3 regions of the Starkeya nomas genome follow, and region 3 is predicted to be linked to each of the others. Evidence: predicted binding sites of a transcription regulator. Region 3 holds the regulator's gene; each other region holds the start of a gene.
The links. The regulator LexA, encoded in region 3, represses DNA repair genes until DNA is damaged. The targets are predictions, from matches to a motif close to TGTTCNNNNTGTGTTCNG.

Region 1 (10,090 bases), 980 kb from region 3:
GGCACGCCCCTCCGACAGGCCCCGATAGCGCGGGTTCTCCGGCGAAACCCAGACCCGCAGCAGATACTCGACGGCGAAGGCCGCCAGCGAGAAATGCTCGAACGCGCGAAACAGCACGTAGTCGCGCAGGAAGAGGCTCGGCACGGTTTCGAGCACCGCCGCGACCACGTTCAGCACGATGAGGACAATCAGGGCCAGATTGACCCGCTCCGCCCACCGGTCATCAGCGGCGTCGCGCTCGAGGATCTCATAGCAACGCCGTCGCCTGGCACGCTGCCACGCGCCCGAGAACCATTTTCCTTGATGCCTGCGGGCCGCCATGACGGCCTTCCCCCGACCGGACCCGCCCGGCAGCGCGGCCCTCGGCGCACTTCCCGGTCCGATGGGGGCATCGGGCCGAGCCAGAAATGCTCCGGCCTGTTGAAACGAGTGCTCGTTCCGTCCTGACACCTTTCATCCGGACGGAACGAGCACAACTGAAAATGCCCTCCCAGCGGCCAGGCCGCCGGCAGGAACCTAGCCGGCCAGAGCGCTCTCGATCGCCGCCAGCGCCTCGGCGGCGCGGCCGCCATCCGGCCCACCGGCCTGCGCCATGTCGCGCCGGCCGCCGCCGCCCTTACCGCCGAGCGCCTCGGCGCCGTGGCGAACCAGCGCGACGGCGTCATAGCGGTCGATGAGGTCATCCGTGACGCCGACCACGAGCCCGGCGCGCCCCTCGTCGGTCACCCCGACAATGGCGACGATGCCCGAGCCGATGCGCTTCTTGCCCTCGTCGACGAGGCTCTTCAGGTCCTTCGGTTCGATACCCGTCACCTGCCGTGCCAGCAGCTTGATGGCGCCGATGGTGCGCGTCGGCTCCTCGCCGGCGGTGCCCCCGCCCATGGCCAGCTTGCGCCGGGCCTCGCCGAGCTCGCGCTCCAGCTTGCGGCGCTCCTCGACGAGTTGGGCAAGGCGCGCCTCGACCTCGCCGACCGGCGCCTTGAGCAGGCCGGCGGCCGCGTGCAGCGCCCGGCTCTCGCCGTTCAGGTGATAGCGGGCGGCATCGCCCGTCATCGCCTCGATGCGGCGCACGCCGGCGCCTACCGCGCTCTCGCCGAGCAGGCTGATGATGCCGATGTCGCCGGTGCGCGCCACATGGGTGCCGCCGCACAGTTCCACCGAATAGGGAGCGCCGTTGCCTGGATCCGTGCCCATGGACACGACGCGGACCTCGTCGCCGTACTTCTCTCCGAACAGCGCCCGCGCGCCCGATTCGATGGCATCGTCGACCGCCATCAGCCGGGTGACGACCGGCTCGTTGCGCAGCACGATGCGGTTGGCGATGTCCTCGACCTGCCGCAGCTCGGCCTCGTCCATCGGCTTGGGATGGCTGAAGTCGAAGCGCAGGCGATCCGGCGCCACCAGCGAGCCCTTCTGCGCCACGTGATCGCCCAGCACCCGGCGCAGCGCCTCGTGCAGCAGATGCGTCGCCGAATGATTGGCGCGGACGGCCTGGCGGCGATCGCTGTCGACGACGAGCGCGAGGGCAGCGCCGACGGCCAGCGTGCCGCTCTCCACCTCCACCTCGTGCACGAAGATGTCGCCGAGCTTCTTCTGCGTGTTGACGACGCGCGCGCGCAGCCCGCCCTCGCCCGTCAGCACGCCGGTATCGCCGACCTGACCGCCGGATTCGCCATAGAACGGCGTCTGGTTCAGCACCACGAGGCCGCGCCCGCCGGCCGGCAGTTCGCCGGCGCGGCGCCCCTCCGTGACCAGTGCGGTCGCCGTGCCTTCCGCCGTCTCGGTGCCGTAGCCGAGGAACTCGGTCGGGCCGACATCCTCGCGCACGGAGAACCACACCGTATCCGTTGCTGCCTCGCCGGAACCCGCCCAGGAGGCGCGCGCCTCGGCGCGCTGGCGCTCCATGGCGGCGTTGAAACTGTCGACGTCGACGCCGACGCCGCGCGCCCGCAGCGCGTCCTCGGTCAGATCGAGCGGGAAGCCGTAGGTGTCGTAGAGCTTGAACGCCGTCTCGCCGGAGAACTTGGCGCCGGCATTGAGGCCTTCGCTCTCCGTCTCGAGGATCGACAGGCCGCGCTCCAGCGTCTTGCGAAAGCGGGTTTCCTCGAGCCGCAGCGTTTCCGTGACCAGCGCCTCGGCGCGCACGATCTCGGGATAGGCCCGCCCCATCTCGCGGACCAGCACCGGCACCAGGCGGTGCATGAGCGGGTCGCGGGCGCCGAGGAGCTGCGCGTGGCGCATGGCGCGGCGCATGATCCGGCGCAGGACGTAGCCGCGCCCCTCATTGGAGGGCAGCACGCCGTCGGCGACGAGGAAGGTCGAGGCGCGCAGATGATCGGCGATGACGCGGTGGCTCGCCTTTTGCGGACCGTCCGCCGGCACGTCGGTCAGTTCCTCGACCGCGCCGGTGAGGGCGCGCATGAGGTCGATCTCGTAATTGTCGTGCGTGCCCTGGAGCACCGCCGAGATGCGCTCCAGCCCCATGCCGGTGTCGATCGACGGCCGTGGCAGCACGACGCGCTCGCCGCCCGGCAGCTGCTCGAACTGCATGAAGACGAGGTTCCAGATCTCGATGAAGCGGTCACCATCGGCATCGGGCGAGCCGGGCGGGCCACCGGGAATGTGGGAACCGTGGTCGTAGAAGATCTCCGAGCACGGGCCGCACGGCCCGGTGTCGCCCATCTGCCAGAAATTGTCGGAGGTCGCGATGCGCACGATCTTGGAATCGGGCAGGCCGGCGATGCGCTTCCAGAGCGAGAAGGCCTCGTCGTCCTCATGGTAGACGGTGACCATGAGCTTATCGACCGGCAGCTCGAATTCGCGGGTGATCAGGTTCCACGCGAACTCGATGGCGTTCTCCTTGAAATAGTCGCCGAAGGAGAAGTTGCCGAGCATCTCGAAGAAGGTGTGGTGTCGCGCCGTGTAACCGACATTATCGAGGTCGTTGTGCTTGCCGCCGGCACGCACGCATTTCTGCGAGGTCGCGGCGCGCGAATAGGGGCGCTTCTCGATGCCGGTGAAGACGTTCTTGAACTGCACCATGCCGGCATTGGTGAACATCAACGTCGGGTCGTTGCGCGGAACAAGTGGCGATGATTCAACCACTTGATGACCATTCTTCGCAAAGTAGTCGAGGAAGGTCGCACGTATCTCGTTAACGCCGCTCATTGAACCCGGATCCGCCGATGACACATTCGGCGCCGGTGGCACCGGCCCGCACAAGACGGCGCGGGCGCAACGGTTCTAACGACGCGCCAACACCTTGTCCAGAAAGCGCGACAGCACTGTCCTCGGCCCCTCCGGAACCCGGCCCCGCTGGGCCGCGGCGCGCCATGCAACACCCTTCCCGGAACCCGAACCGGCGCCCTGCGAGAAGCGCGCCGGCTTCACTCCCACCGGCCAGAACACGCCGTCGGGAAACCGGGAGGAGACGACGCCTCAACCCTCGGCGTCGCCCTCGTCCTCCTCGCCGCCCTCGGCACCGGCGAGAATCTGCTCGGCGATCAGGCCGGCATTCTGGCGGATCGTCGCCTCGATGCGACCGGCGACCTCCGGGTTCTGGCGCAGGAAGTTCTTGGCGTTCTCGCGCCCTTGGCCGAGCCGCTGGCTGTCATAGGAGAACCACGCGCCCGACTTCTCCACCACCCCGGCCTTGATGCCGAGATCGATGAGCTCGCCCATCTTGGAGACGCCCTCGCCATACATGATGTCGAACTCGACCTGCTTGAAGGGCGGCGCCAGCTTGTTCTTCACCACCTTCACGCGGGTCTGGTTGCCCACCACCTCGTCGCGCTCCTTGATCGCGCCGATACGGCGGATGTCGAGACGGACCGAGGAATAGAACTTCAGCGCGTTGCCGCCCGTGGTGGTCTCCGGGCTGCCATACATCACGCCGATCTTCATGCGGATCTGGTTGATGAAGATCACCATGGTGTGGGAGCGGTTGATCGAGGCGGTCAGCTTGCGCAACGCCTGGCTCATCAGCCGCGCCTGCATACCGGGCTGATTGTCGCCCATCTCACCGTCGAGTTCGGCACGCGGGGTCAGCGCGGCGACCGAATCGACCACCAGCACGTCCACCGCGCCCGAGCGCACCAGCGTGTCGGCGATCTCCAGCGCCTGCTCGCCAGCGTCCGGCTGGGAGATCAGCAGATTGTCGAGGTCGACGCCCAGCTTGCGGGCATAGATCGGGTCGAGCGCGTGTTCGGCGTCGATGAAGGCGCACACCCCGCCCTTCTTCTGCGCCTCGGCGATGGTGTGCAGCGCCAGCGTGGTCTTGCCCGAGGATTCCGGCCCGAAGATCTCGACGATGCGCCCGCGCGGCAGGCCGCCGATGCCGAGCGCGATGTCGAGACCGAGCGAACCCGTGGAGACCGTCTCGATCTCCATGATCCGCTCGTTCTTGCCCAGCCGCATGATCGAGCCCTTGCCGAAATGGCGCTCGATCTGGGAAAGCGCGGCGTCGAGCGCCTTGGCCTTGTCCATGGAAGATCCTTCAACGAGTCGCAGAGTCGCTTGAGTCATCGCCGGGCTCCGGGCTGCACGCAAGAGGATGAATAGGGTTTCGGATAAGTTGGTGCAGTTGTACCCGGTTTGTTCGATGTTCGCAATATGTTCTCATCAAGTTCCTTCGAGGCGGTTTCCGGTGCGATCGGCCCGCGCCGCCCCACCCCTCACTCCCCTTCGAGGATCTCGCTACGCCAGGGCGGGTTGGCGCCCGCGCGGGTGACGGAGACGGCGGCGGCGCGGGCGGCGAAGGCGAGCGCGGCCTGCAGCGTCGCGGGCGGCAGCGCCGCCAGCCGATCCGGGGCCAGCGCGCCGGCCTCCGCCAGCGCCGACAGGAAGCCGGCGTTGAAGGTGTCCCCCGCCCCCACCGTATCCGCCACGGTGACGGCCGGCGCCGCCACGGACACCTCGATGTCGCCCCCCTGCGCGTCGCGGCCGAAGGCGCGCGCGCCGCGGGCGCCCAGCGTCACCAGCACCAGACGCGGGCCCAGCGCCTGCACCCGGCGCGCCTGGGTGGCGAGGTCGCCCGGCCCGGTCAGCCAGAACAGGTCCTCGTCGGAGAGCTTCACCACATGGCTGAGGCGGATGAGGCGGTCGATGCGGGCGCGATAGGCCGCTTCGTCGCGGATGAAGCCGGGGCGGATGTTCGGGTCGAGCATGATCAACCGCCCCCGGCCGTCCGCCGCCACCCGGGCCGCCAGCGCTTCCATCGCGCTGCCGACCGGCTCGCCGACCAGGCTGATGCCGCCGAGGAACAGCGCCCCCACCTCCTCCGGCACCTCGGGCACGTCATCCGGGGCGAGCAGGCGGCCGGCGGTGTTCTCGTCGAGGAAGAGATAGCGCGCCTGGCCCTCGACCAGGGTGACGAAGGCGAGCGTGGTGGGCCGGTCGACCGGACGGCACAGGCGGGTATCGACGCCGGCGGCGTCGAGGGCGGCGCGCAGCTGGTCGCCGAACAGGTCGGTCGAGAGGCCGTACCAGAACAGCGTGGGGGTGCCGAGGCGGGCGGCGGCTATGGCGGTGTTGAACACCGCCCCGCCGGGCAGCGGCAGGAAGGCCCGTCCTTCCGGCGTGTCGCGCGGCACCATGTCGATCAGCGCCTCTCCCGCGCACAGAAGCGCCGGCGAGCGGGGCGAAGACGAAGCGGGCATGGGAATCACCGTCCTGGAATGAAGGGAGGCTCAGCCGGCGAGATAGTCGGTCAGCACGGCCCGCGTACCACGGCTCCACAGCGCGTCGAGCGCCGCGGAGAAGGCCGCCACCACTTCCACATCCTCTCCGAGATTACCATAGACATCCTGCATGCCGAACCACACCGAAGGATCGGCCTTGGCCGCCCGCGCCCGCGCCGAGAGTTCGTCCCAGTTCGGGTCGTTCGGGGCGATGGCCGCGCCGCTGTCGGTCACGCCCGCGCAATAGCGGCACCACAGCGCCGAGGCGAGGATCAGCCCCTTGGGAAGCCTCCCCGTGGCGCGGTTGTCGCGGATCGAGGGCACGATGAATTTCGGCTGCCGGTTGGAGCCGTCGAGGCACAGGCGCCGCACCGTGTCCGCCACCTCGGGATTGGAGAAGCGGGCGCGGATCACGCGATAGTAGTCGCCGAGGTCGGTGTCCGGCACGGGCGGCACGATCGGGATGATCTCCTCGCGCTCCAGCCGGTCGAGGAAGGCCACGATCAGCGGCTCCTCCATCGCCTCGTGGACGAGATCGATGTCCATCAGCCCGCCGGGATAGGCGATGATCGCGTGGCCGCCGTTGAGGATGCGGATCTTCATCGTCTCATAGGCATGGACGTGATCGGTGAACACCACGCCCACCTTCTCCAGCGCCGGGCGGCCGGCCGGGAAGCGGTCTTCCAGCACCCACTGACGGAACGGCTCGCAGGTCACGGGCACCGGATCGGCGATGCCGAAGGCGGCGGCCATGGCCCGCTCGCGCTCGCCCGTCGCGGGGGTGATGCGGTCGACCATCCCGTTCGGGAAGGCGACATGGGCGTCGACCCATGCCGCCAGCTCCGGGTCGAACAGCCGGGCAAGGCCGATGACCACCTGGCGGGTCACACTGCCGTTGCCCGGCAGGTTGTCGCAGGACATCACCGTGAAGGGCGCGATGCCGGCGGCGCGGCGGGCCTTCAGCGCGGCAAGGATGGCGCCGAACGCGGTGCCAGGTGCGGAGGGATTGGCCGCGTCGGCGGCGATCTCCGCCGCGCCGGTGTCGAGCCGGCCCGCCGGGTCCATGAAGTAGCCGCCCTCGGTCACGGTCAGGCTGACGATGCGGATTTCCGGCTTCGCCATGGCGGCGATCAGCGTGGCGTTGCCGGTCTCCACCGGCAGGAAGTCGATCATCGCGCCGACCCGCCGCGCCCGACGGCCGGCCGGATCGAGCTCGATGACGGTCGACAGGCAGTCCTGCGCCAGAAGCGCCTCGCGCATGCGCGCGTCCGCCGGCCGCACCCCGGCGCCGATGATCGCCCAGTCATGGCCCTCGCCGAGCGCGAACAGGTCGTCGAGATAGACGGCCTGATGGGCGCGGTGGAAATTGCCCAGCCCGATATGGACGATGCCCGGCGTCAGCGTCGAGCGGTCATAGGAAGGAAGCGATACGGCGGGGCTGCTCATTGTCGTGCCATTCGGGTTGTCGCCGTCCGCGCCGGGGCGCCGGGCGACGCAGGGGTCGATCTCGGGAATGGGAGGGACGGCCGGGCCGCGCCCTCCCGTGTCACGTCACCGCGTCACGTCGCGGCGTTGCCCGCCTCGTCGAAGCGGTGGAGCTTGTCCGGCTGGGGGGCGAGGCCGACCGTGTCGCCGAAGGCGAGCGCCACCTCGCCGCTGGCGCGGACGTTGATCTGCCCGACGCCCTCGACATCCACCTTCAGGAAGGTGTCGGAGCCCAGATGCTCGCAGAGCCCCACCCTGCCCTTCCACGGGCCGGCGGCGGCGATGTCGATATGTTCCGGCCGGATGCCGAGCGTATGGGCGCCGTGCTTCGCCGCCTCCGTCCCCTCGATGAAGTTCATCTTCGGGCTGCCGATGAAGCCGGCGACGAAGAGGTTGGCCGGCCGCCGGTAGAGCTCCAGCGGGCTGCCGACCTGCTCGATCCGGCCGGCGTTCAGCACCACGATCTTGTCGGCCATGGTCATGGCCTCCACCTGGTCGTGGGTGACGTAGATCATCGTCGTCTTGAGCGACTGGTGCAGTTCGGAGATCTCCTGCCGCATCGAGACGCGCAGCGCCGCGTCGAGATTGGACAGCGGCTCGTCGAACAGGAAGGCCGCCGGCTCGCGCACGATGGCGCGGCCGATGGCGACGCGCTGGCGCTGGCCGCCGGAGAGCTGGCTCGGCTTGCGGTCGAGATAGGGCGTCAGGTTCAGCACCCTGGCCGCCGCCTCCACCTTGCGCTCCTGCTCGGCGGCGGGAACGCCGGCCATGCGCAGGGGAAAGGCGATGTTCTTGCGCACGCTCATATGCGGGTAGAGCGCGTAGCTCTGGAACACCATGGCGAGGCCGCGCCGGGCCGGCGGCAGGTCGGTCGCGTCGCGCCCGTCGATGGAGATATTGCCGGAGGAAACATCCTCCAGCCCGGCGATGAGGCGCAGCAGCGTGGACTTGCCGCAGCCGGACGGGCCGACGAAGACCACGAACTCGCCGTCGGCGATGCGCAGGTCGATCCCCTGGATGATGGAGACGCCGCCGAACGACTTCTTCACCTGGGACAGGACGATTTCGCCCATTGGTTTCCCCCTACTTCACGGCGCCGAAGGTCAGGCCGCGGACGAGTTGCTTCTGGCTGAACCAGCCGAGGATGAGGATCGGCGCGATCGCCATGGTGCTGGCCGCCGAGAGCTTGGCGTAGAAGAGCCCCTCGGGGCTCGAATAGCTGGCGATGAAGGCGGTCAGCGGCGCGGCGTTGGCCGCGGTGAGGTTCAGCGTCCAGAAGCTCTCGTTCCACGCGAGGATGACGTTGAGCAGCAGGGTGGACGCGATGCCCGGCACCGCCATGGGCGTCAGCACGTAGAGAATCTCGGAGCTCAGCGAGGCGCCGTCCATGCGCGCGGCCTCGAGGATCTCGCCGGGGATCTCCTTGAAGTAGGTGTAGAGCATCCAGACGATGATCGGCAGGTTCACCAGCGTCAGCACGATGACGAGGCCGAGCTTGGTGTCGAGCAGGCCGGTGTCGCGCGCCAGCAGGTAGATCGGCACCAGCACGCCGACCGCCGGCATCATCTTGGTGGAGAGCATCCACATCAGCACGTCCTTGGTCCGCTTTCCCGGCACGAAGGCCATGGACCAGGCGGCCGGGACCGCGACCAGGAGCCCGACCAGCGTCGAGCCGAGCGCGATCACCACCGAGTTCCAGAAATGGACGAGGTAGTCGGAGCGCTCGTTCACCGTCTCGTAGTTCTCCAGCGTCCAGTCGAAGAACAGGAACGAGGGCGGCGAGGCGATCGCCTCGGCCTCGGTCTTGAAGGAGGTCAGCACCGTCCAGAGGATCGGGAAGAAGATCAGCAGCCCGATGCCCCAGGCGAGAGCCGTGACGGCGGCCTTGCGGCCTTTCGAAACCTCGCGCGCCATGGTCAGGCCTCCAGGTTCCGGCCGATCATCCGCATGAGGAAGATCGCGACGATGTTGGCGAGGATGACGGCGACGATGCCGCCGGCGGAGCCCAGCCCCACGTCGAACTGCAGCATGGACTGCATGTAGACGAGGAAGGTGAGCGTGGTGGACGCCGTGCCGGGCCCGCCATTGGTCGTCACCAGTATCTCGGCGAAGACGGAGAGCAGGAAGATCGTCTGGATCAGCACGACGACGGTGATCGAGCGCATCAGGTGCGGGATGGTCAAGTGGAGGAAGCGCCAGAACCAGCCGGCCCCGTCCATCTCCGCCGCCTCCATCTGCTCCTGGTCGAGACTCTGCAGCGCGGTGAGCAGGATCAGCGTGGCGAAGGGCAGCCATTGCCAGGCGACGATGGCGATGATGGAGGCGAGCGGTGCCTCGGCGAAGAAGTCGAAGGGCTCCAGCCCGAGCCCGCGCGCCATGGAGGCGAAGAGCCCGTTCACCGGGTTCATCAGCATGTTCTTCCACACCAGCGCCGAGACGCTGGGCATGATGAAGAACGGCGCGATGACGAGGATGCGGACGATCCCCTGCCCCCACATCGGCTGGTCCAGCAGCACCGCCAGCGCCACCCCGCCGACCACCGTGATCACCAGCACGCCGAGCACGAGGGTCAGCGTGTTGATCAGCGCCGGCCAGAAGGACGGATCGGTGAAGAAGTAGAGATAGTTCTCGAAGCCCGTGAACTCCTCCGTGCCCGGCATCAGCAGGTTGAAGCGCAGGAAGGAGAAGTAGACGGTCATCGCCAGCGGCACGATCATCCACAGGAACAGCAGGATGACCGCCGGGGACAGCATGAGCCGGCCTGCAGTGCGTGAGGCTTGCGTCGCCATGGACGGATACCTTGGCTGGTGCCGCTCGCGGGCGGGCCCCGCGGGTGGTGCGCAAAAGTGAGACCGCGACGGACGCGGGCTGGTCTCGTCTGCCGGCCTGCCGCGGCACGGGGGCGGGAATTCCCGGACCGCGGCAGC
Region 2 (10,090 bases), 110 kb from region 3:
CGCGACGATCTCGCCGCCGCCGTCGCCGCCTTCCGGGCCGAGGTCGATCACCCAGTCGGCGGTCTTGATGACCTCGAGATTGTGCTCGATCACCACCACCGTGTTGCCCTGCTCGACCAGTTCGTGCAGCACTTCCAGCAGCTTGGCGACGTCGTGGAAATGCAGGCCGGTGGTCGGCTCGTCGAGGATGTAGAGCGTGCGCCCGGTGGCCCGGCGCGACAGCTCCTTGGAGAGCTTCACGCGCTGCGCCTCGCCGCCCGACAGTGTGTTCGCCTGCTGGCCGACATGGATGTAGCCGAGGCCAACACGCGAGAGCGTCTCCAGCTTCTCGCGCACCGCCGGCACCGCCTTGAAGAACTCCGCCCCCTCGTCGACCGTCATGTCGAGCACGTCGGCGATGGACTTGTTCTTGAAGGTGACCTCCAGCGTCTCGCGGTTGTAGCGCTTGCCCTTGCAGACATCGCAGGTGACGTAGACGTCGGGCAGGAAGTGCATCTCGATCTTGATGACGCCGTCGCCCTGGCACGCCTCGCAGCGCCCGCCCTTCACGTTGAAGGAGAAGCGCCCCGGCCCGTAGCCGCGCGCCTTGGCCTCGGGCAGGCCGGAGAACCATTCGCGGATCGGCGTGAAGGCGCCGGTATAGGTCGCCGGGTTCGAGCGCGGGGTGCGTCCGATCGGCGACTGGTCGATGTCGATCACCTTGTCGAGATGTTCCAGCCCCTCGATGCCGTCATGGGGGGCGGGCGGTTCGGAGGCACCGTTCAGCCGGCGCGCCACCGCCTTGTAGAGCGTGTCGATCAGCAGGGTCGACTTGCCGCCACCCGACACGCCGGTGACGGCCGTGAACAGGCCCAGCGGGATCGATGCCGTGACGTTCTTCAGGTTGTTGCCCCGCGCATTGACCACGCGAAGCATCCGCTTCGGGTTCGGCTTGCGCCGCTTGGGCACCGGCACGGTCATCTCGCCGGTAAGGTATTTTCCGGTGAGGGAGTTCGGGTTGGCGAGGATCTCCGGCGGCGTCCCCTGGGCGACGATCCGCCCGCCATGCACACCGGCGCCGGGACCGACATCGACCACGTAGTCCGCGGCGAGGATGGCGTCCTCATCATGCTCGACCACCACCACCGTGTTGCCGAGGTCGCGCAACCGCTTCAGCGTACCGAGCAGTCGCTCATTGTCGCGCTGGTGCAGGCCGATGGACGGCTCGTCCAGCACGTAGAGCACGCCGGTCAGCCCTGAGCCGATCTGCGAGGCGAGGCGGATGCGCTGGCTCTCGCCGCCCGACAGCGTGCCGGATGCCCGGGCGAGCGTGAGATAGTCGAGACCGACATCGAGCAGGAAGGCAAGCCGCTCGCGGATCTCCTTGAGGATGCGTACCGCGATCTCGTTCTGCTTTTCGGTGAGCTGGCCGGGCAGGGCGGCGAACCAGTCGAGGGCATGCCGCACCGAAAGCTCCGCCGCCTGCCCGATGTGCCGGCCGGCGATCTTCACCGCCAGCGCCTCGGGCTTGAGCCGGTAACCGTTGCAGGCAGCGCAGGGCACGGCGGAAAAATACTTGCCGATCTCCTCGCGCGCCCAGTCGCTCTCGGTCTCGCGCCAGCGGCGCTCCAGGTTGGTGACGATGCCCTCGAAGGTCTTCACCGTCTCATAGGCACGCATGCCGTCGTCATAGACGAAGCGGATGGTCTCCGCGCCCGAGCCATGCAGGATCACGTCCCGCACTTTCTCCGGCAGCTCCGACCACGCCAACGTAAGCTTGAAGCCGTAGTGGCGGGCGAGCGCGTCGAGCGTCTGGCCGTAATAGGGCGAGGTCGACTTCGCCCAGGGCGCTATGGCGCCCTGCTTCAGCGTGCGCGACTTCTCCGGCACCACGAGGTCCGGGTCGATCTTGCTTTCATGGCCGAGGCCATCGCAGACCGGGCAGGCGCCGAACGGGTTGTTGAAGGAGAACAGCCGCGGCTCGATCTCGGGGATGGTGAAGCCGGAGACCGGGCAGGCGAACTTCTCCGAGAAGACGATGCGGCGCGGCTCGCCATTCTCTTCCTTCTCGTCGGCGAACTCGATCACGGCGATGCCGTCGGCGAGGCCGAGCGCGGTCTCGAAGGAATCCGCGAGGCGGCTGGCGATGTCCGGCCGCACCACGAGCCGGTCCACCACCACGTCGATGTCGTGCTTGAATTTCTTGTCGAGCGCCGGCGCGTCGGCGATCTCGTAGAACTCGCCATTCACCTTGACGCGCTGGAAGCCCTTCTTCTGGAATTCCGCGAGCTCCTTGCGGTATTCGCCCTTTCGCCCGCGCACCACGGGGGCAAGCAGATAGAGCCGCGTCTTCTCCGGCAGGGCCAGCACGCGGTCCACCATCTGGCTGACCGTCTGGCTCTCGATCGGCAGCCCGGTGGCGGGCGAATAGGGCACGCCGACGCGCGCCCAGAGCAGGCGCATATAGTCGTAGATCTCGGTCACCGTGCCGACGGTCGAGCGCGGATTCTTCGAGGTGGTCTTCTGCTCGATGGAGATGGCCGGCGACAGGCCGTCGATCTGGTCGACGTCCGGCTTCTGCATCATCTCCAGGAATTGCCGCGCATAGGCCGACAGGCTCTCGACATAGCGTCGCTGCCCCTCGGCATAGATGGTATCGAAGGCGAGCGACGACTTGCCCGAACCGGAAAGCCCGGTGAACACCACCAGGCTGTCGCGCGGGATCTCGAGGTCGACATTCTTCAGATTGTGCTCGCGCGCGCCACGTATCGTGATCGAACGGGCGTCGCGGCGCGGCAAATCCACGCGGTCCTTCATTCCGAACTCTTCTCGCCGGTGTTTTTAACGGGCGGCTACGCCGGGTGGTGCATCTCCGGGGCGGCGCCCGTCCCGGCGAGGAGTCAGCCCCCGACGCCGTGCAGCGCCGCCGCGAGACCGGCCGCCGCGATCATCCCGCCGGCTACGGCGAGAATGGCGCGGCGGACGAGCGCCTGACGGGCTTCCTCGGCGCGGATGGCGATGGCGCGGGCGCGCGGACGGTTGCGCAACTGGGTCATGATGGGACGAAGCTCCCTTGAGAACGCAACGCTAACATAGTCTCGCTCCCGCGCTGTGCAATGCGCGACTCGTTCACTTGCACCACCCTAACCATAATGCTAGGAACATAACAAGAACGATCGCTGTACTGGATGTTCCGGCGTTTTCTCCCGGGCGTACGGGGTGGAAGGCCGCGCGGCGCAAGGTGTGGACAAGGGTCCCGGCGCGGGGCGCGGGCCGGCGGCGGCTGGTTTAAGATGCGTTCCCTTATGCAAGCGCGCGCCACGGCGGGCGTCCCACTGTTTCGGAGGACAAGATGGCGGGCAGCGTCAACAAGGTGATCCTGATCGGCAATCTCGGCCGCGATCCGGAGGTGCGCACGTTCCAGAATGGCGGGCGGGTCTGCAACCTGCGCATCGCCACCTCCGAGACCTGGCGCGACAAGGCGACCGGCGAGCGCAAGGAGCGCACCGAGTGGCACAGCGTGGTGATCTTCAACGAGAACCTGCTGCGCGTGGCCGAGCAGTATCTGCGCAAGGGCACCAAAGTTTACATCGAGGGCCAGCTCGAAACCCGCAAGGCCACCGACCAGTCGGGCGCCGAGCGCTACTTCACCGAGGTCGTGCTGCGTCCGTTCCGCGGCGAGCTGACCATTCTCGACAGCCGTAGCGGCGGATCCTCCGAAGGGGGTGACGAGTACGGCGCCGGCGGCAGCGATTTCGGCTCCGGTGGCGGGAACTTCGGTGGTGGCTCGGGTGGTGGGCGCTCCTTCGGCGGCGACCGCAAGCCGGCGGCGGCCGTGGGTGGTGGCAGCAGCGGCGGCAAGTTCGGCGGAGGTGGCGGCGGCGACCTCGACGACGAGATCCCGTTCTGACGTTCCGGGACTGACGCGCAGGGCCCCGTGACCCTCGCCCCGCTGCTCGACGCCTCGCTGGCGATCCGCATCCATGCCTTCGCCGCCCTCGCGGCGCTGGCGTTGGGAGCGGTTCAACTCGCCGCACCCAAGGGTACGCTGCCGCACCGCGGCCTCGGCTGGCTGTGGGCGGCGCTGATGGCGACGGTCGCGCTCTCGTCCTTCTGGATCCACGAGATGCGCTGGTTCGGGCCGTTCGGGCCCATCCATCTTCTCTCGCTCTACGTCGTCTGGGCGCTGCCGCGGGCGCTGTTCCGCGCGCATCGCCACGACGTCGCCCGTCACGCGGCGGGCATGCAGGGCCTGTTCCTCGGCGGGTTGGTGCTGGCCGGGCTGTTCACCCTCTGGCCGGGCCGCATCATGCATCAGGTGCTGTTCGGCAATTGAGCCGACCGATCAGGCGAGGAAGGCGGCGCGGATTCCGTCGATCACGAACTGCACCGCCAGCGCCGCCAGCACGATGCCGAGAAGGCGCGAGAGGATGACGTTACCGGTGACACCGAGCAGGCGGTCCATCCGCTCCGCCGCGCGGAAGACCGCGAGACAGCTCGCCACCACCAGCAGGGTGATCACGAGCAGCGCCAGCAGCCGCACCGGATCGCCCTTCGCCTCGCCGGCGAGCAGCAGCATGGCGGTGATGGCGCCGGGGCCCGCCATCAGCGGTATGGCGAGCGGGAACACCGCCAGCGTGCGCAGCAGCTTCTCGCGCTGGGCCACCTCGGAAGCGTCGAACTTGCGCTCCGTGCGGCGCCCGAACACCATCTCGAAGGAGATCGTGAACAACAGCAGCCCGCCGGCCATGCGGAAGGCGGGCAGGGTGATGCCCAGCGCCGCCAGCAGCGGCGCACCGACAAGGCCGAAGACGACGAGGATGGCGAGCGCGATGGCCGAGGACCGCCACGCCACCAGCCGGCGCTCTTCGCCCGTCAGATCGGTGGTCACAGCAAGGAACAGCGGCGCGAGGCCGATGGGGTCGATGACGACCAGCATCGTCACCGCGGCCGAGAAAACGTAGTCCAGCACGATCCTGCCCGCCCCCGAAAGCCCGTCCGCGCCCTATAAGACCGCGCCGCGCCATGGCTGCCAAGGGGGCTTTCCTCCGACCCGGCGCTGGCCCACCAGCGGGCGCGTGGACCATGCTTTTCCGCCCCTTTGCGAGGCGCCGGCGCCATGCTTCCGCCACGATCCAGCGACGTTGTGGAAACTTGCCCGCAATCCTTTGATTTTAAACGGATTTTAAGGGCGCCGAAAAAGCCGTCCGACTGGCGCTTCCGACCGGAATCGGCTACACAGGTGCACCTGTTCCGCAACCACGGAAAGTCGTTTCCTTGTCCGATTCCGATACGATCAAGCCGGAGGGCGGCGGCCCTTCGGATATCCGGCCCGTCTCGATCACCGAAGAACTGTCGCGCAGCTATCTCGATTACGCGATGAGCGTGATCGTCTCCCGCGCCCTGCCGGACGTGCGCGACGGCCTGAAGCCGGTGCATCGCCGCATCCTGTTCTCCATGCGCGAGAACAACTACACGCCGGATCGGCCGTACAACAAATCCGCCCGCGTCACCGGCGACACGATGGGTAAGTACCATCCGCACGGCAACCAGGCGATCTACGACGCGCTGGTGCGTCTGGCGCAGGACTTCTCCATGCGCCTGATGCTCGTGGACGGGCAGGGGAACTTCGGCTCCATCGACGGCGACCCGCCGGCGGCCGAGCGCTACACCGAGGTGCGCCTCGCCAAGCCGGCGATGACGCTGCTGGACGACCTCGACAAGGACACGGTCGATTTCCAGGACAACTATGACGGGCGCGAGCAGGAGCCGACCGTGCTCCCGGCCCGCTTCCCGAACCTGCTGGTCAACGGCGCCGGCGGCATCGCCGTCGGCATGGCCACCAACATCCCGCCGCACAATCTCGGCGAGGTGGTGGATGCCTGCCTGGCGCTGATCGACGACCCGGCGCTCGATGTCGAGAAGCTGCTGGACTACATTCAGGGCCCGGACTTCCCGACCGGTGCGCTCATCCTCGGCCGCAGCGGCATCCGCCAGGCCTATCTGACCGGCCGTGGCTCCATCGTGATGCGCTCCCGCGCCACCATCGAGGAGCTGCGCAAGGACCGCGACGCCATCGTCGTCACCGAGATTCCCTACCAGGTGAACAAGGCGACGATGATCGAGCGCATCGCCGAGCTGGTGCGCGAGAAGCGGCTGGAAGGCATCGCCGAGATCCGCGACGAATCCTCCCGCGAGGGTCTGCGCGTCGTGTTCGAGATCAAGCGCGACGCCCAGGCGGACGTCGTGCTCAACAATCTCTACCGCATGACGGCGCTGCAGACCTCCTTCGGCGCCAACATGGTGGCGCTGAACGGCGGCAAGCCGGCGCTGATGACGCTGCACGACCTGCTGACCGCCTTCATCGCCTTCCGCGAGGACGTCGTTAGCCGGCGCACTAAATTCCTGCTGCGCAAGGCGCGCGAGCGGGCCCATGTGCTGGTCGGTCTCGCCATCGCGGTCGCCAATATCGACGAGGTGATCCACACCATCCGCACCTCGCCGGATCCGGCGACCGCCCGCGAGGCGCTGATGACCCGCGACTGGCCGGCGATGGACGTCGCGCCGCTGATCGCGCTGATCGACGATCCGCGCCACAAGCTGGCGGCGGACAACACCTACCGCCTGTCGGCCGAGCAGGCCCGTGCGATCCTCGACCTGCGCCTGCAGCGCCTCACCGCGCTCGGCCGCGACGAGGTGGCGGACGAGCTCGACAAGATCGCGGTGGAGATCCGCGAATATCTCGACATCCTCGCCAGCCGCGAGCGCATCCGCGCCATCGTCAAGGACGAACTCATTACGGTCAAAGCCGAATTCGGCACCGACCGGAAGACCGAGATCACCGAGGCGGAAGGCGATTTCGAGGACGAGGATCTCATCGCCCGCGAGGACATGGTCGTCACGGTCTCGCATGCGGGCTATGTGAAGCGCGTGCCGCTCTCCACCTACCGGGCGCAGCGGCGTGGCGGCAAGGGTCGCTCGGCGATGCAGACCCGCGACGAGGATTTCGTCACCCGGCTCTTCGTCGCCTCCACCCATGCGCCGGTGCTGTTCTTCTCGTCCAAGGGGCAGGTCTACAAGCTCAAGGTCTGGCGCCTGCCGATCGCCGCGCCGCAGGCGCGCGGCAAGGCGCTGGTCAATATCCTGCCGCTGACCGAGGACGAACGCATTACCTCCATCATGGCCCTGCCGGACGAGGAAACGTGGAGCCGGCTACAGATCATGTTCGCGACCACCGGAGGCACGGTGCGGCGCAACGAGCTGTCCGACTTCACCAATGTGAACCGCAACGGCAAGATCGCCATGAAGCTGGAGGAGGGCGAGGCGATCGCCGACGTCCAGCTCTGCACGGTGGCCGACGACGTGCTGCTCACCAGTGCCAATGGCCAGTGCATCCGCTTCCCCGTCACCGAGGTGCGCGTGTTCAAGGGCCGCGACTCCATGGGCGTGCGCGGCATCCAGCTTGAGGAGGGCGACCGCCTCATCTCGATGGCCATCATCCATCACGTCGACGCCACCGCCGAGGAGCGCACCGAATACATCAAGCGCGCCAATGCCGTACGCCGTGCGCAGAACGGCGCCGAGGCCGAGGACGTTGCGGATGTCGCCGATGCCGAGGTCGAGGAGGCGCCGGAGGAGGGCGAGGCGGCCGCGGCCGGCGCCGCCAGCTTCGACCAGGCGCGTTACGTCACAATGAGCGCGGCCGAGCAGTTCATCCTCACCCTGTCGGAGAACGGCTACGGCAAGCGCACCTCGTCCTACGAGTACCGCACGACGCGGCGCGGCGGTAAGGGCATCGTCGCCATGGCGGTCAACGACCGCAACGGGCCGCTGATCGCCTCCTTCCCGGTGGAGGAAGCCGACCAGATCATGCTCGTCACAGATGGCGGCCAGCTTATCCGCTGCCCGGTCAACGGCATCCGCATCGTCGGGCGCGGCAGCCAGGGCGTGATCGTGTTCAACACCGCCGACGACGAGAAGGTCGTCTCGGTCGAGCGCGTGAACGAGGAAGAAGGCGAGGGCGACGAGGACCTCGGCGAGGAAGCGGCGGACTGATCGGCCCGCCGTCCTCATCCAATCAACGAGGGAACGGCGCCATCGAGGCGCCGTTGCTTTTTGAGGATCACGCCATGCGTCGTCTCTGCGTCTTTCTCGGCTCCAATGCCGGCCATCGGGCGGATTATGCCGAGGCCGCCGTCGCCCTCGGCACGCTGCTGGCACGGGAGGGCATCGGCCTCGTCTATGGCGGGGCCTCGGTCGGGCTCATGGGCCGGCTGGCCGATGCGGCGCTCGCCGCCGGTGGAGAGGTCATCGGCGTCATTCCGCGCGGCATCCTTGAGCGCGAGGTCGCCCACAAGGGTTTGGCGGACCTGCGCGTCGTCGGCTCCATGCACGAACGCAAGGCGCTGATGGCCGAGCTCGCGGACGGCTTCGTCGCCCTGCCCGGAGGCGTCGGCACGCTGGAGGAACTGTTCGAGATCTGGACCTGGGCACAGCTCGGCAGCCACGAGAAGCCTTGCGCACTGCTCAACATCGCCGGCTATTACGACCGGCTGCTCGGCTTCCTCGACCACGTGGTCGGCGAGGGTTTCATGCGCGCGGCGCATCGCGACATGCTGCTGGTCGCGGACGAACCGTCTGCCCTGCTGGCGCGGCTGCGCGCCTATCGCGCGCCTCAGGTCACCAAATGGATCGGCCGCGAGGAGCGCTGAGCCGGCGGGCGGGCGGGGGCGGCGGGCACACCGCATATATACCGTATCGCTTGCGTCCGCAGCGGGAGGCCGCTAACCCTTGCCCCGCATCGAGAGGCTCCGCATGAGCGCCACGCGCACCGCCTTCTATCCCGGCTCGTTCGATCCGCCGACCAATGGCCATGTCGAGGTCGCGCGCGCCGCCGCCCGTCTCGTCGACCGGCTCGTGGTCGGCGTCGGCATCCATCCCGGGAAGGCGCCGCTGTTCAGCGCGCCCGAGCGGCTGGAGATGCTGCGCGAGGTCTTCGAGCCGATCGTCGCCGCCGAGGGCGCGCGCTTCGACTGCGTGACCTTCGACAATTTGGTGGTCGACGCCGCCGAGGCGCAGGGTGCGGGCCTGCTCATCCGCGGCCTGCGCGACGGCACCGATCTCGATTACGAGATGCAGATGGCCGGCATGAATGCGGTGTTGAAACCGCGGGTGCAGACCGTCTTCCTGCCCGCATCGCCCATTGCCCGCCCCATCACCGCCACTCTGGTCAGGCAGATCGCCGCCATGGGCGGCGACGTGTCCGCCTTCGTTCCGCCCGCCGTGCTGGCCCGGCTCCGGGCCCGGCTCGGGCGCGACGGCTAGCGGCGGGCCGCGGTCCGCCTTCGCTCAACGGAGTTCCATCGATGATCCGAAGCCTTATTGCCGCCTTCGCCCTCGTCGGCGCGCTGGCCGTCGCGGCGGTCTCGCCGGCGGCGGCGCAGGCCCCCAAGCTGCCGCCGAATGTCGATCCGCAGAACGCCATCATCATGCAGACCACCAAGGGACCGGTGGTCTTCGCCCTGCGCGCCGACCTCGCCCCGCAGCATGCCGAGCGCATCAAGACGCTGGCGCGCGAGGGCTATTACGACAACGTGCCGTTCCATCGCGTCATCGAAGGCTTCATGGCCCAGACCGGCGACGGACAGTACGGCAACGGCACGGGCGGCTCGCGCTATCCCAACCTGCCGGCCGAGTTCTCCAACGTGCCCTTCAAGCGCGGCACGGTGGGCATGGCCCGCGCCTCGAGCCCGAACAGCGCCAACTCGCAGTTCTTCATCACCTTCGGTGACGCTTCCTTCCTCAACGGCCAGTACACGGTCATCGGGCAGGTCGTCTCCGGCATGGAGAACGTCGACAAGATCAAGCGCGGCGAGCCGGTGCAGAACCCGGACAAGATCGTCTCGATGAAGGTCGCCGCCGACGTCAAGTGAGCGCGCGAGCACCGCACGCCGCCCCGCATTCTGAAGGAGAGAGAAAATGACCGACACCGCCGAGACCACGCTGCTGCTCGAAACCACGCAGGGGCCGGTCAAGATCCGCTTCCGCCCGGACCTCGCGCCCGGCCATGTCGCGCGCATCGCCGAGCTGGCGAAGCAGGGCTTCTATGACG
Region 3 (10,090 bases):
GTCGCTTGGAAAGCTTGGCGCCATCCGGCCCGTGGATGAGCGGGATGTGCGCCATCTTCGGCACCTCCCAACCCAGCGCATGGTAGATCTGCGTCTGGCGCGCGGCGTTGGTCAGGTGATCGTCGCCACGGATGATGTGGGTGACGTTCATGTCGTGGTCGTCCACCACCACGGAAAGCATGTAGGTGGGCGTGCCGTCCGAGCGCAGCAGCACGAGATCGTCGAGATCCTTGTTCGGGAACACGACGCGGCCCTGCACGAGGTCGTCGATGACGGTCTCGCCCTCAGTGGGCGCCTTGAGACGGATGGCGGGCGCGCGGTCGGCCGGGGCCTCGGACGGATCGCGGTCCCGCCAGCGCCCGTCATAGCGCGGCGGGCGGCCTTCCTTGCGGGCCGTCTCGCGCATTTCCTCGAGCTCGGCGGCGGTCGCGTAGCAGGGATACGCGCGGCCAGCGGCGATCATCTGCTCGACGGCCTCGCGATGCCGCTCGGCGCGGGCGAACTGGTAGATGACGTCGCCCGACCAGTCGATGCCGAGCCAGTTCAGCCCGTCGATGATGGCGTCGATGGCTTCCGGCGTGGAGCGCTGGCGATCCGTATCCTCGATGCGCAGCAGCATCTTGCCGCCCTTGGCGCGGGAATAGAGCCAGTTGAACAGCGCGGTGCGCGCCCCGCCGATGTGCAGGAAGCCGGTGGGCGAGGGGGCGAAGCGGGTAACGACGGTCTCGGTCATTTCTCTTCCGTCTCGCGCCGCGAAGCATCAGCGGCGTCAAAGCATGGCGGGCGCGGACGGTGCGTGTACCATAGGTGCGCGACACGGGAAAAGCGCGGCTTTGCCCGGCGGGCGGGTCAATGCGAAACCGCACGACGGGCGCGTGCGTGAAAGGGGCGGGCAGGGCGTGCAGGGGCAGGTGCCGCCGCAGCACGGACCGGAGGGCAAAACGGGTGCGCAGCGGCGGGCCCGAGCGTCGGTGCTCGCCGCCGGAATATCGGTACGACAAACCGGCGTACGGAAGGGGTTTGGGCCGCCTCTCGGTGCGCTCGCGGGCCGTCTCGCCGGCGCCATGGCGCACGAAATCGAGGATCGGCGCGCCTTTCTCTTCCTGCCGATCGGTTTCGCGATCGGCGCCGGGGCGTATTTTGCCGCTCCCTACGAGCCCTTGCCCTATGTCGGATTGGTGCCGGCATTCACCTTCGCGGCGCTGGCGCTGTGGTCGCGTGCGCGGCCGTTCGGTTTCCATCTCTTCGCATGGCTGGCCGTCATTGCGCTGGGCTTCGCCGTATCGAGCCTGCAGGTGCAGCGCATGGCGCATCCCGTGCTGGCGGAGACGTTGAATGCGGCGGAAGTGGCCGGCTTTGTCGAGGCTGCGGAGCAGCGCCCGCGTGGCAGCCGCATCACGCTGGCGGTAACCGGCTTCACCCGCCCTATGGAACATCCACCGGAGCGCGTGCGTGTGACGCTCGCGGGACGTGATCCGCCGTCGGTCGGCAGCCACGTGAAGCTGCGCGCCTCGCTCGGCCCCCTTCCGGGGCCGGCCTATCCCGGCGGATTCGATTTTGGTCGGTCGATCTGGTTCGACGGGATCGGGGCCACCGGCTTCGCGCTCGGACGGCCGCAGGCGAGCCCGGCGCCGAGGCCCCTGCCATGGCGGCTGCGGGCTGCGACATGGCTCGACGAGGTCAGACACTCCATAGCCGAGCGCATCCGCCACGCGCTGCCCGGCCCGGAGGGTGGGGTAGCAGTGGCGCTGGTCACCGGCCTGCGCGACGCGGTAGGCGAGCCGATCGAGGAGAGCATGCGTATCTCCGGCCTCTCGCATGTGCTCTCGATTTCCGGCCTGCACATGGCGCTGGTGGCCAGCACGGTGTTCTTCCTCGTGCGGGCGCTGCTCGCCCTTGTGCCGGGGCTCGCCCTTTCGTGGCCGATCAAGTCCTGGGCGGCGGTGCCGGCGGCCTTGTCGGCGAGCTTCTACCTGCTGCTGTCGGGCGTCGAAGTGCCGACCCAGAGAGCCTATGTGATGACGCTGCTGGTGCTGGCGGGCGTGATGCTGGGACGCCCGGCTCTCACATTGCGGACGCTGGCGGTGGCGGCGCTGGTGGTCATGGCCCTGACGCCCTGGGCCGTGCTCGATCCCGGCGCGCAGATGTCCTTCGCCGCCACGCTGGCGCTGGTCGCGGCGTATGAGCGCTTCGGTTCCTACGTCACTCGGCCGCCCGGCGTAGCGCAGGATGGCTCCTGGCTCGGCATGCCGCGCCTTGGCATGCCGGTCCGCTATGTGGCGGCGCTGGTGCTGGCCTCGCTGGCGGCCGGGCTCGCCACGGCACCCTATGCCGCCTTCCACTTCCAGCGCCTGGCGCCGCTGAGCCTGCTGGCCAATCTCGCCGCCATGCCGGTGGTTTCCTTCGCCGTCATGCCGGCGGGCCTGATCGGCTCGGTGCTCATGCCGTTCGGCTGGGATGCGCCGGCGTGGCACGTGATGGGGTGGGGGCTCGGCGTCATGCAGGCCATATCCGATGCCGTTGCGGCGCTGCCCGGTGCTGACCGGGGCGTGCGGGCGATGCCCGCGGCAAGCATCGCGCTGTTCAGCCTGGCACTCGTCGTTCTGTGCCTGTCGCGCACGCGCCTGATCCTCCTGGCGCCGGCCTGCGTTGCCGTCGCAGTCGGGCTGGCGGCGATGGCGCCGAGGCCCGATCTTCTCGTCGACGCGCAGGCGCGTACCGTCGCGGTGCGGGGCCCAGACGGCATGCTCGATGTCATGGGCGATCGCCTGCCTGGGCTCTCCGATCGCTTTGCCGTGGAGCAGTGGCTGAACGCGGACGGAGACCGCGCCCGTGTCGGAAAAAAGGAGCTTGTCGCGAGAGCCGCCTGCGACGCCGTCGGTTGCACCCTGCCGCTGGCGGATGGGCACCTCGTTGCGCTCTCCCGCCATCGCGACTCGTTGGAGGACGATTGCCGCCTCGCCGCCATTCTGGTGACGCCCTTCGCGCCGCCGCGGGATTGTGCTGCGACGGTGATCCGGGTCGATACACGCAATCCGACCTCAAGCGTAGCCGGCTATTTATTTGGAGATGACGGCGAGCGCTTCATTCCGGGGCGCCCCGCCAAAGGAACGCGACCATGGGAGCCGGACGTCCGCGGCACTGTTTCCGAGCATCCTGGCGTCATGATCATCAAGTCTGCTTCCCGCTCAACGGGAACCCGGAATCCGCCACCAGTGCGGCCCGATGCCTTCGACAACCTCGATGCAGTACTGGTACCGGACGACGTCGATAGTGATGTGCCGCCGGAAAACCCCGCGGCTGCTCAGTAGCGGCGGAACAAGCCAACCAGCTTGCCCTGGATGCGTACCCGGTCGGGGCCGAAGATCCGCGTTTCATAGGCTGGATTGGCAGCTTCCAGCGCCACAGAGGCGCCCTTGCGGCGCAGGCGCTTCAGCGTTGCTTCCTCATCGTCGATCAGCGCCACCACGATTTCGCCGGTGTTGGCGGTGTCGCATTTGCGGATCAACGCCAGATCGCCGTCGAGAATGCCGGCCTCGACCATCGAGTCGCCGCGCACTTCCAGCGCAAAATGCTCGCCGCCCGCCAGCATTTCCGGGGGCATGCTGATCGTGTGGTCGCGCGATTGAATGGCCGAGATCGGTGTGCCGGCGGCGATCCGGCCCATTACCGGAATCGGCACCACATGCCGGGGATCTTCATCCTCGTTCGCTGCCTGCGTACGCCCGAGGCTCCCCTCGATGACGCTGGGCGCGAAGGGGCGGGCCGGCTTGGGCGGCTGCGCGTCCTCCGGCAGGCGCACGACTTCCAAGGCCCGCGCCCGATTGGGCAGGCGCCGGATGAAACCGCGTTCTTCCAGCGCCGTGATGAGCCGGTGAATCCCCGACTTCGACCTCAGATCGAGCGCGTCCTTCATCTCCTCGAAGGACGGCGGCACGCCGTCCTGCTGCAGGCGTTCATTGATGAACAGGAGCAACTCATGCTGTTTGCGGGTGAGCATCCAACGGATCCCGTCTATCGGCCGGCGCCGAGATGAAACAAATCACGAACAAATACTATCCGTTCCTATTGTGTTCCACAATGGGTAAAGGGTTCGCTAAGGCTGATGCGTGGTGCCGAGGCCAGAGTTTGCAAGGGTTCTGAGCGGAAATGCCGTGCAGCGGGCAGCGCGTGCGGGCCGCTCCCGGACCGGCGCGGCCATCGCGAATCGCTCGACTCAGAGAGACTGGGCGTATTGCTCGTAGGCGTCCTGGATGATGGCGATGTGGCTGCGCATGGCGTTTGCTGCGGCCTCGCGTTCTCCGCGAAGGATGGCGATCGTCACCCGTTCGTGCTCCGTGTGCGAGAGTGCGAGGCGGCCGAGCGCGCGGAATTGAGCACGGCGGAAGGGCGAAAGCCGCTGTCGCGTGCCGATGGCGAGCTCGATGAGGTAGCCATTGTGGCTGCCGGCATAGATCGCGGCGTGGAAGCGCTCATTCGCCTCCCGATAGGCGGCGAAGTCGCCCTGGCGCATCAACTCGCCCATCCGGGCGTGCAGGTCCTCGAGTTCGCGCCTCTCCTGCGGTGTCATGTGGAGCGCGCAGAGGCTCGCGCTGAGTGCTTCCAGCTCCGCCATCACCTGGAACATGTTCTGCAATCGCTCGGCGCCGGGCCGGGCGACGACGGCTCCACGATGGGGACGGGTCTCGACCAGACCGGAAGCGGTCAGTTCGCGGAGGGCTTCACGCACTGGAGTGCGCGAGACGCCGAAGCGGGCGGCCAGCGCGGATTCGTCGAGAGCGGTGCCGGGAAGCAGCAGGCCGCGGGTGATCTCGTCGGCAAGCTGGGTGCGCAGTTCTTCGGCGCGCGTGGGCCGCCCGCGCCGGACATTGCCGGCAGACGGGTCGAGCGGCGGGCGAGAACGAGAGGCCGACATGCGCGACAGACAATCAGGTGAGGCGGCGGGACACCGTCTCCGGCATCCATAAAGGGCAGGCCGCCGGTTACCAAGCGCTTCGTGTGCGACATGCGTGCCCGGGGGAGGGCCGCGGACGCAGCGGTCAATCCTCGAGCGGCAGGATCTCGCAGGGATCGCCCGCGCTGGCGGCAGGTGCGTGCGGCGGGCGTACGAGCAGCACATCGGCGCGGGCGAGGTTGCGCAGCATAGAACTGTCCTGCACGGGGAGCGGGCGCACCACCGGCAGGTCGCCTTCGCGGCCGATGATCTCGGCGCGCTGGAAGTCCATGCGCTGCTCGTTGGCCTTCACGTCGGCGCCGAGCCGGGCGGGGCGAAGGTCCGGCTGGGCCGGCACCGCCAGCCCCTGCATGGCCTTCAGCAGGGGCACGAGGAACAGCAGGGCGCAGACATGGGCGGAGACCGGGTTGCCCGGCAGTCCGAGCACCTGGGTGCCGGCGCCGCCGGAACTGCGGCCGAACATCAGCGGCTTGCCGGGGCGCAGGGCGATCTTGTGAACCGCCAGCTCGATGCCCTGCGCGGTCAGCGCGGGTGCGATGAGATCGTGGTCGCCGACCGAGGCGCCGCCGGTCGTCACCAGCACGTCGAAGCCTCCGTCCAGCGCCGCGCGCACGCCCCGCTGCGTTGCTTCCATGTTGTCGGGCAGGATGCCGAGGTCGATTACCTCGGCGCCTGCGCCTCGGGCGAGGGCGGAGACCGAATAGATGTTGGAGACGATCACCTGATGAGCCTGCGCTCCCGCGCCGGGGCGCACCAGTTCGTCGCCGGTGGAGAGGAGCGCGACGCGGGGGCGGCGGGCCACCCTCACCTCGGCGACATCGGCGGCGGCGACCAGCGCGAGATCGCGCGCGCGCAGCTTGTGGCCGGGGGCTAGCAGCGTCTCGCCAGTCGCAAAATCGCCGCCTGCCTTGCGGATGTGCCGTCCTATGGTGGCGGCCTCGTTCACGGTAACGTTCTCGCCGGCCCGCGTGGTATCTTCCTGGATGACGATGGCATCGGCGCCCGTGGGAAGCACGGCGCCGGTGAAGATGCGCACCGCCGTGCCGGGCTCGACCGGTCCGGGGAAGGGCCGGCCGGCGGCGGATTCGCCGATCAGCCGCAGCGTGGCGGGGATGGTCGCGGTGTCCTGCGCCCGCACCGCATAGCCGTCCATGGCAGAGACGTCCGCGCCGGGCGTGGTGCGGCGGGCAACGACGGGGGCGGCGAGCACGCGCCCCGCCGCTTCGGCCAGCGGAACCGTCTCGGCGGCGAGCGGCTCCGCAGCGCCCAGCAGCCGCGCCAGCGCTTCCTCGACCGGCATCAGGGCCATGACGCGCCTCCGCTATTCACCCTGCCAGTGGCCGGAGCGGCCGCCGGACTTCTCCAGCAGGCGCACACTCTCGATCCGCATGCCGCGATCGACCGCCTTCGCCATGTCGTAGACGGTGAGGCAGGCGACGGAGACGGCGGTCAGTGCCTCCATCTCCACTCCGGTCTGGCCGGTGGTGCGGACCATGGCGCGCACGATCAGGCCGGGCAGGGACGGGGCGGGCTCGATCTCCACCGCGACCTTGGAAAGCAGCAGCGCATGGCAGAGCGGGATCAACTCATGCGTGCGCTTGGCGGCCATGATGCCGGCGAGGCGCGCCGTGCCGATCACGTCGCCCTTCTTCGCGTTGCCGGAGAGAATGAGGTCGAGCGTCTCGCCCTGCATACGCACGGCGCCCTCGGCGACCGCCACGCGGTCAGTGACGGCCTTGTCGGCGACATCGACCATGTTCGCCGCGCCGGTGGCGTCGAGATGGGTGAGGCGGGGCTCGTCGGCCATCGCCGCGTATCCTCAGCCGGCCGCGCGGACGGGGCGCGCCAGCAGCGCGCGCGTCGCCGCCGCGACATCAGCCTGCCGCATCAGGCTTTCGCCGACGAGGATGGTGTCGATATCCACCTTGGCGAGCCGGGCGATGTCGTCCGGCGTGAAGATGCCGCTCTCGCCGACGATGACGCGATCCGCCGGAATGCGCGGTGCCAGCCGCTCGGAGGTTTCGAGCGTCACTTCGAAGGTGCGCAGATTGCGGTTGTTGATGCCGACGAGTTTGGCCGGCAGCGTCAGTGCGCGGTCGAGTTCTTCGTCGGAATGCACCTCGACCAGCGCATCCATGCCGAGGCCGTGGGCGGTGTCGATGAGGTCGCGGGCGAGCGCGTCGTCGACCGAGGCCATGATGACGAGAATGCAGTCCGCACCCCAGCTCCGTGCCTCGAACACCTGATAGGTGTCGTGCATGAAGTCCTTTCGCAACGCCGGCAGCGAGCAGGCGGCGCGGGCGGCGACGAGGAACTCCGGCGCCCCCTGGAAGGAGGGCTTGTCGGTCAGCACCGAGAGGCAGGCGGCGCCGCCGGCTTCATAGGCGGCGGCCAGGGCGGGCGGGTCGAAATCGGCGCGGATGAGCCCCTTGGATGGGCTCGCCTTCTTGATCTCGGCAATCAGCGCGGTCTGGCCGCGCGCGATCTTCGCCTCGATGGCTTTTGCAAAGCCGCGCGCCGGTGCGGCGGCCTCGGCGGCCGCGCGCACCTCGGGAAGGGGACGTTCGCGCTTGGCGCTCGCGATCTCCTCGCGCTTGTAGGCGCCGATGCGTTCGAGAATGTCGGCCATCCCTCGGCTCCCCGCTATTCCGCCGCCGCCAGCGCCGAGACGGCGATCAGCCGGTCCAGCGCCGCTTCGGCATGCCCGCCGCGCAGGCTGTCGCGGGCAATATCGAGACCGGCGGCGAGGTCGTCCACCTTGCCGGCGACGACCAGCGCCGCCGCAGCGTTCAACAGAGCGACATCGGCATAGGCGCTCGGTTCGCCGGCGAGCACGGCCCGCAAAGCGAGGGCGTTGGCGGCGCCGTCACCGCCCTTCAGCGCCTCGGGCGCAGCGCGGGCGATGCCGTAATCCTCCGGCGTGATCTCGAAGGTGCGGATTGCGCCGTCCTTCAGCTCGGCGACATAGGTCGGCCCGGTCGTGGTGATTTCGTCCAGCCCATCCGAGCCGTGCACGACCCAGCTCTGGGTCGAGCCGAGTGTGCGCAGCACCTCCGCAATGGGCTCGACCCAGGCGCGGGCGAAGACGCCGACCATCTGCCGCGTCACACCCGCCGGGTTCGACAGCGGCCCGATCAGGTTGAAGATGGTGCGCGTCCCCATCTCCACCCGCGTCGGCCCGACATGCTTCATCGCCGGATGATGTGCCGGGGCGAACATGAAGCCGATGCCGGCGTCGCGGATGCAGCGGGCGATCTGCTCGGGTGAGAGGTCGATCTTCACGCCGAGCGCCATCAGTACGTCGGCGGCGCCGGACTTGGAGGATAGCGCCCGGTTGCCGTGCTTGGCGACCGGTACGCCGGCACCGGCGACGATGAACGAGGCGCAGGTCGAGATGTTGTAGGAGCCCGAGGCGTCGCCACCCGTGCCCACCACGTCGACCGCTCCCGTCGGCGCCTCGACACGCAGCATCTTGGCGCGCATCGTGGTCACGGCGCCGGCGATCTCCTCGACATCCTCGCCGCGCACGCGCAGTCCCATCAGGATGGCGCCGATCTGCGAGGGCGTGGCCTCGCCGGACATCATCACGTCGAAGGCCGCCGCCGCCTCGGCGCGCGTCAGCGTGGTGCCGGTGGCCAGCTTGCCGATGATGGGCTTGAGGTTGTCCATGTCGCCGCGCGTTCCCGCCTGTTGTTCCGTCGCTGTCACGCCGCCCGCTTCCGGCCGGGACCGGCATTCCAGGCCCGCGCCAGATCGAGGAAGTTCTTGAGGATCGTCTTGCCGTGCTCGGAGGCGATGCTCTCGGGGTGAAACTGCACCCCGTGCACCGGCAGCGCCTTGTGCGACAGGCCCATGATCAGCCCGTCATCGGTCTCTGCGGTGATGGCCAGGTCCGTCGGCAGCGTTTCGCGCTTCACCACCAGCGAGTGGTAGCGCGTCGCCCTGAACGGGGCGTTGATGCCGCGGAACACGCCTTCGCCCTTGTGCTTCACGTCCGACAGCTTGCCGTGGATCGGCATCGGCGCGCGGATGACGTCGCCGCCGAACACCTGGCCGATCGCCTGATGGCCGAGGCAGACGCCGAACACCGGCACGCCATCCTTCGCGGCGCGGGCGATGAGGTCGCAGCTGATGCCGGCCTCGTTCGGGGTCGCCGGGCCGGGGGAGATGACGATGGCCTCCGGCTTGAGCGCCATCGCCTCGTCGACGGTGAGGGTATCGTTGCGGCGCACCTCGACCTCGGCGCCCAGTCCGCCGATATAGTGGACGAGGTTCCAGGTGAAGCTGTCGTAATTGTCGATGAGCAGGATCATCGTGCGTCCATTCGCCGGTCTCATACCGGCTCAAAAGCTCTAGGGGTTCAACCCGCGCGGGGTCAAGCCGCGCCAGTCGGCGATGAGGTTATCGCCAGCCCCGCCATCGCTCGTGTCGCGCCCGCCCGCCCATCGCCGTCACTGTCCCCGACCAGCCCGGGCGGCGAAGCGCACGGCTTCCTCGCCGGCGCGGAACAGTGCCTTGGCCTTGTTGACGCATTCCTGCTGTTCGCTCTCCGGCACGGAGTCGTAGACGATGCCGGCGCCGGCCTGGACATACATGCGCCCATCCTTCACCACGGCGGTGCGCAGGACGATGCAGGTGTCCATCTCGCCATCGGCGCTGAAATAACCGATGGCGCCGGCATAGATGCCGCGCTTGTCGGCCTCCAACTCGTCGATGATCTCCATCGCCCGCACCTTCGGCGCACCGGAGACGGTGCCGGCCGGAAAGCCAGCGGCCAGCGCGTCGAGCGCGTCATGGCGCGGGTCGAGCTCGCCTTCGACGTTGGAGACGATGTGCATCACCTGGCTGTAGCGCTCGACGAAGAAGCTGTCGGTGACGTGCACCGAGCCGATCTTGGAGACGCGGCCGACATCGTTGCGGCCCAGATCGAGCAGCATCAGGTGCTCGGCGCGCTCTTTCGGATCGGCCATCAGCTCGTCTTCCAGCGCCTTGTCCTCGTGTGGAGTGGCACCGCGCCGGCGGGTGCCGGCGATCGGGCGGATGGTGACGGTGTCGTCGCGCAGCCGGACCAGGATTTCCGGGCTGGAGCACACCAGTGCGAACCCCCCGAAGTTGAAATAGACGAGGAACGGCGCC

Region 1: the regulator LexA is predicted to act here: its motif matches at 4,602-4,619, upstream of recA (recombinase RecA).
Region 2: the regulator LexA is predicted to act here: its motif matches at 3,137-3,154, upstream of ssb (single-stranded DNA-binding protein).

The regions. Positions count from the first base shown of each region.
Region 1 covers NZ_CACSAS010000001.1:2,436,427-2,446,516, forward strand. The annotation lists gene STARVERO_RS11890 (cyclic nucleotide-gated ion channel) at 1-321, opposite strand, end outside; gene alaS (alanine--tRNA ligase) at 517-3,168, opposite strand; gene recA (recombinase RecA) at 3,439-4,524, opposite strand; gene STARVERO_RS11905 (carbohydrate kinase family protein) at 4,674-5,657, opposite strand; gene STARVERO_RS11910 (mannitol dehydrogenase family protein) at 5,688-7,124, opposite strand; gene STARVERO_RS11915 (ABC transporter ATP-binding protein) at 7,238-8,236, opposite strand; gene STARVERO_RS11920 (carbohydrate ABC transporter permease) at 8,247-9,077, opposite strand; gene STARVERO_RS11925 (carbohydrate ABC transporter permease) at 9,080-9,952, opposite strand.
Region 2 covers NZ_CACSAS010000001.1:1,347,651-1,357,740, forward strand. The annotation lists gene uvrA (excinuclease ABC subunit UvrA) at 1-2,796, opposite strand, end outside; gene STARVERO_RS23350 (hypothetical protein) at 2,880-3,035, opposite strand; gene ssb (single-stranded DNA-binding protein) at 3,332-3,889, shown strand; gene STARVERO_RS06550 (DUF2306 domain-containing protein) at 3,917-4,315, shown strand; gene STARVERO_RS06555 (MarC family protein) at 4,325-4,951, opposite strand; gene gyrA (DNA gyrase subunit A) at 5,257-8,034, shown strand; gene STARVERO_RS06565 (LOG family protein) at 8,109-8,690, shown strand; gene coaD (pantetheine-phosphate adenylyltransferase) at 8,794-9,303, shown strand; gene STARVERO_RS06575 (peptidylprolyl isomerase) at 9,345-9,911, shown strand; gene STARVERO_RS06580 (peptidylprolyl isomerase) at 9,958-10,090, shown strand, end outside.
Region 3 covers NZ_CACSAS010000001.1:1,456,336-1,466,425, reverse strand. The annotation lists gene gltX (glutamate--tRNA ligase) at 1-733, opposite strand, end outside; gene STARVERO_RS07075 (ComEC/Rec2 family competence protein) at 777-3,311, shown strand; gene lexA (transcriptional repressor LexA) at 3,305-4,000, opposite strand; gene STARVERO_RS07065 (GntR family transcriptional regulator) at 4,217-4,915, opposite strand; gene STARVERO_RS07060 (molybdopterin molybdotransferase MoeA) at 5,040-6,263, opposite strand; gene moaC (cyclic pyranopterin monophosphate synthase MoaC) at 6,276-6,761, opposite strand; gene trpC (indole-3-glycerol phosphate synthase TrpC) at 6,774-7,583, opposite strand; gene trpD (anthranilate phosphoribosyltransferase) at 7,598-8,623, opposite strand; gene STARVERO_RS07040 (anthranilate synthase component II) at 8,659-9,267, opposite strand; gene trpE (anthranilate synthase component I) at 9,406-10,090, opposite strand, start outside.